Regions from separate parts of the Paenibacillus sp. J22P165 genome, predicted to be linked through region 2. Evidence: riboswitches for the same ligand, from Rfam matches in the RefSeq annotation. Region 2 holds a riboswitch; the other holds the start of a gene.
The links. Region 2 has a riboswitch for cyclic di-GMP ahead of AC58QM_RS08990 (hypothetical protein). Riboswitches for the same ligand answer to the same signal wherever they lie in the genome.
Positions count from the first base shown of each region.

Region 1 (2,205 bases), on a different contig from region 2:
TTTGAAAATCAGTAATGCAACATTTATTGTTATGACTATATAAATTACATTCATTTTTAATACTCGCCGTCCAGTCCGTCTTTATATGCAACAATTTTATTCTTACCCGTCCGTTTAGCGGAATACATGCCTAGATCAGCTTGCTCGAGTAGCTTCTCTGGGCTTACACCATTGCGGGATATGCTGAATCCTATACTTAAAGTGACATTACTCTCTCTCTCTACTCTAGAACGGAAGTTCTCTGCCCACTCTTCAATACGCGAGATAGTATCTTTATCATCAATAATAGCAATGAGTTCTTCACCTCCAAAGCGCCCTGGAAAACCAATTTCATCCGTCTCTTCTTGTAAAATTTCAGCGACGGTCTTTAATGCAGCATCCCCAGCATGATGGCCAAAGGTATCATTGAGCTGCTTGAAATTATCAATATCCGTGAATACGATCGCACATTCCCCTTTTTCCACACATTGCTTAATCTTGGCGCTGATAGCTTTACGATTGTACAGTCCAGTTAGCCCATCTAATAATGAAGAGCTCACAACACTTTGAAACATAGTTACGAAACGTTCCATTAGAATTAAGAACAGTATAAAATAGTAAATAACCGGTAGAATATCGCTTGTAATTAGGATCCATTTTTCTGATTGCCATAGGTTTGTTTCAGCGTTTCCCACAACAATAAAAGAATAGATTATTAATGATACTCGGTGTTTAATTTTCTCATCTATATAAGGGCTGATAAGTAACCAGGAGATACATACAGCGGCAAGTTCAATTATGGAAAGTGATAATTCAGCTTTGAAAGAACTGGTTAGTAAGAGCAAAAGTGGGGTGAAAATCGCAGCTGCCAGATAATAAATGATCCTTCGTTTTATCTTTTTAAGGTATGTAGCGTATATGCCAATATTTAAATTCATGAACATGATGGCACTAGCAATGTGTAGTAGTGATCTGGATCCTAACGAGGTAATTTCAAGGACTTCATATACCACTGATAATATCAGGCCGAATGTTAGTATCAAATACACTTGTTTTTTTCTTAGTCGATATAGTCTTAAAACTATTACTAGCATTACTATTAGCAAGATAATACAAATTGTATTTGTGTAGAATTGGAATGTTATTTGCACACATGTACATCTCCTTATTTACATACTATTTTTTATGCAACTAAATAATATAGAATTATTTCATTCCTTTTTTCAGGCAAAAAAACAAGCCTTTAAAGGTAACCCAGCTATCATACCAGGAGAAATGCATCTCCTAGCTTAGACCTGTGGCTTTGCGTCTCCACCTTTCGATGGATTTGCCTTTGTTCATTATTGCTTGTTAGTAGGTAATTTTGCATATGTATATAACTCTATTATCATTCGTACCTGAGATCATCGATGAAAATAAATATTGACGAGAAGCAGGACTAAAGAGTCTCGATAAATAAGTGCTTGAAGCTCACGAATGGAATGTGTTCTGGTTTTTAACTTAATATTAGCAATATGATTATTCAGAGTTTTTTCAGTAATATGGAGTTGTTCACTTAGCTCTCTATTATTGCCTCCACAAACTGTCAACAAGCGTAATACCTCATTCTCCCTCCGAGTGAGACAAAAACGTTCCTTAAACGTATTGAAGTACGCATTAAACACAGGGGACTCTACAATCAATTGGTTTAATGTCATCGCTAGATTCATTCTCCTTATAATAGGAAGTATGTGTTTGAAATCAGAAGTGAAACCGCAAATATCAATCCCTTTATAGGGGCTATTACGCAGACAAATAAGCCCGCCAAAGGTTAAACGGGCAAAGACATCTCTCTATAATCTTTAAGAATAAAAATATGTCACGGAAACTATGATATTATTGCGGTTAGAAATACAAGCTGACAGGTGTTATTTGGAATGGTGCTAATCTAGTTGATCGATGGAGCGACATGTACTGGAAGAGCTCTGAGAGAGGATCGTTGACTGGTGGCTGAAAAAATCGACTATATACTTTTGATACTACACTAAATTACTCATCGGTTCGATTGTAGGTCCTTTTATAAACTTAAGAAGTAAATTGTTCTTGTAACGTTTTGGAAAGCTCCTTCAAACGGAGCAACTCTCTATTAATGTGGTGAGAAGTATTCGTTTGGGTTTCTGTAGTACTGTAAAGCTCTTGTACAGAAGCAACGCTTTCTTCGGTGACCGCTGATATGTTAGTCATTTC
Region 1 covers NZ_JCAUAP010000018.1:99,932-102,136, forward strand. The annotation lists gene AC58QM_RS31815 (GGDEF domain-containing protein) at 57-917, opposite strand; cyclic di-GMP riboswitch class I at 1,225-1,321, opposite strand; gene AC58QM_RS31820 (LuxR C-terminal-related transcriptional regulator) at 1,383-1,688, opposite strand; gene AC58QM_RS31825 (methyl-accepting chemotaxis protein) at 2,044-2,205, opposite strand, start outside.
Region 1: another riboswitch for cyclic di-GMP. It lies ahead of AC58QM_RS31815 (GGDEF domain-containing protein); the one in region 2 lies ahead of AC58QM_RS08990 (hypothetical protein).

Region 2 (2,205 bases):
AGGCGGCAGGTATTTTCACTTCGGTACATGGCCATTAACATCGGTGTGGCAGTAGGTCCATTACTGGGAGCCTTCTTTGCAACAATGAATGGTGCTTTGCCTTTCTTGCTAACGGGTATTATCTATTTAATTTATGGCATCACATTGTACGCTCTACTTATCAAGTTCGGCATTAAGAAAATTGAAGGCGAGAAGAAAGCGATTGTGACTTTCAGTTCTGCATGGGGAGTCATTCGTAAGGATGTGACCTTCCGTCTGTACATTGTCGGGGGCATTATTGGGGCAATTGGCTACTCTCAAGTTATGGTCACGTTGTCGCAGTACCTGCAGAGGGATTTTGCTGATGGTGTCAAAATGTTTGCGATTCTCATGAGCGCCAATGCCATTGTCGTTATTGTTATGCAGATACCGCTTGGGAAATGGGCGGAGAAGTATTCGCCATTAACAGCGATTGTCGTAGGGAATCTGATGTTCGCTTTAGGGGATGTCGGTTTTGCTTTCTCACACACACTCATTTGGCTCATTATTTCAATGGCTATTTTCACATTCGGTGAAATTCTAAATTATCCAGCAGCGAACATGTTAATCGATAAGCTTGCGCCGGAAAATATGCGTGGAACTTACTACGGTGCTCAAACGTTAACGAACCTCGGTCATTTTATGGGGCCATGGATTGGCGGTTTCTTACTGGTGTCCTATGGAGGTCAAACGCTCTTCCTTGCAATCGCAATTTTATCTTTGCTGGGGTCCATTTTCTATTGGAAAGGCACAAAACGTCATAATTCGGTAAAAATATCGTCGAAAATGCAAACATTTTGATGGATTTCGTAAAAATAGTTCCTCCGAACTATTCGAATTCAAATCGTCATCCCTTATCCTTGAGAGTATAGGATGTCTCGTGTTATCGCTTCATCTAATTAGTTTCTGTACGTCATCTCGATAAAGGCAAAGCTGGCGAAAGCCAGCGACGCAAAGCTACAGGGGCTTTACTTCTCCTGAAAAGGACAAGCAGCCAGCCAGCCGCCGAACGATTGGGAATTCACATTAGAACCCCTCTAGTCGGTTCACTACGGTGGGGTTTTTTCTCTGTCATAGCGAAGCAAATGAAAACCAATGGAACAAGTTGAACAAAGGAGGCCCTAGCGGCATGAAATCGGAAGAGCAATTGCAGGAGGAACAAAAAGTAACATCATTATGCGGTAACCATGTTGCACGTTTGGTGCCATCCACGGATGGACCTAAACTCATGATTAACCGAGAAGAATATGCCTTGAACGAAGCTTGTTGGGATGTCGAAATGTTTCATGGAAGAAACAATAGCATTCTCATTTTCTACTGGAAAGGCGAAGTTAAGCTGTCAGTGAAAATGCCCCCAATGGCTCAAATCGAAGGTTTTTTAACTAGACTATTTCAATGCCTGTCCTCCAAATTGAGAGCGGTTCAACCTATCTAGGTGAATCGTTCTTTTTTTTGTTCATTTCAAAATGAAGACATGAGGATGGCAAGTGATTTTCTCATTGTCACATATCGACACTAGCTGATATAATATGATCATCATAATTCGTAGTTCTTAAGAACTATCTCAAAAGGGGATGCATGGCATGAGATTGATCACACGTTCCGATTTCGATGGTTTAGTATGCGCGATGCTCTTCAAACAATTAAACATGGTGGATGAAATGAAGTTCGTCCATCCCAAAGATATGCAGGACGGTCTTATTGAAGTGAATGAGCAGGATATTTTGGCCAATGTGCCGTATGTCCCAGGCTGCGGATTATGGTTTGATCATCATACAAGTGAGCTGACACGGTTAGGTGAATCCGTAACGTTTAAAGGCGAAACGCGGATCGCGCCAAGCGCTGCGCGGGTAGTCTATGATTACTATGGTGGCAAAGAAACTTTCGGAGATATTGACGATATTATGCAAGGTGTGGACAAGGCAGACTCTGCTCAGTTCAGCAAAGAAGATATTTTGAACCCGAGCGGTTGGGATTTACTTTCTTTTATTATGGATGCTCGTACAGGACTTGGACGTTATCGGGATTATCGGATCAGCAATTATCAGTTAATGGAGGATCTTGTTGCTCATTGTGCCACGAAAACCATAAGCGAAATTATGGAGCTGCCAGATGTTAAGGAACGTGTATCTCGTTATCATGAGTTGGATGCTTTGTATAGGGACATGCTGCAGACATACACACGGG
Region 2 covers NZ_JCAUAP010000003.1:291,605-293,809, reverse strand. The annotation lists gene AC58QM_RS08995 (MDR family MFS transporter) at 1-819, shown strand, start outside; cyclic di-GMP riboswitch class I at 935-1,028, shown strand; gene AC58QM_RS08990 (hypothetical protein) at 1,148-1,453, shown strand; gene AC58QM_RS08985 (exopolyphosphatase) at 1,602-2,205, shown strand, end outside.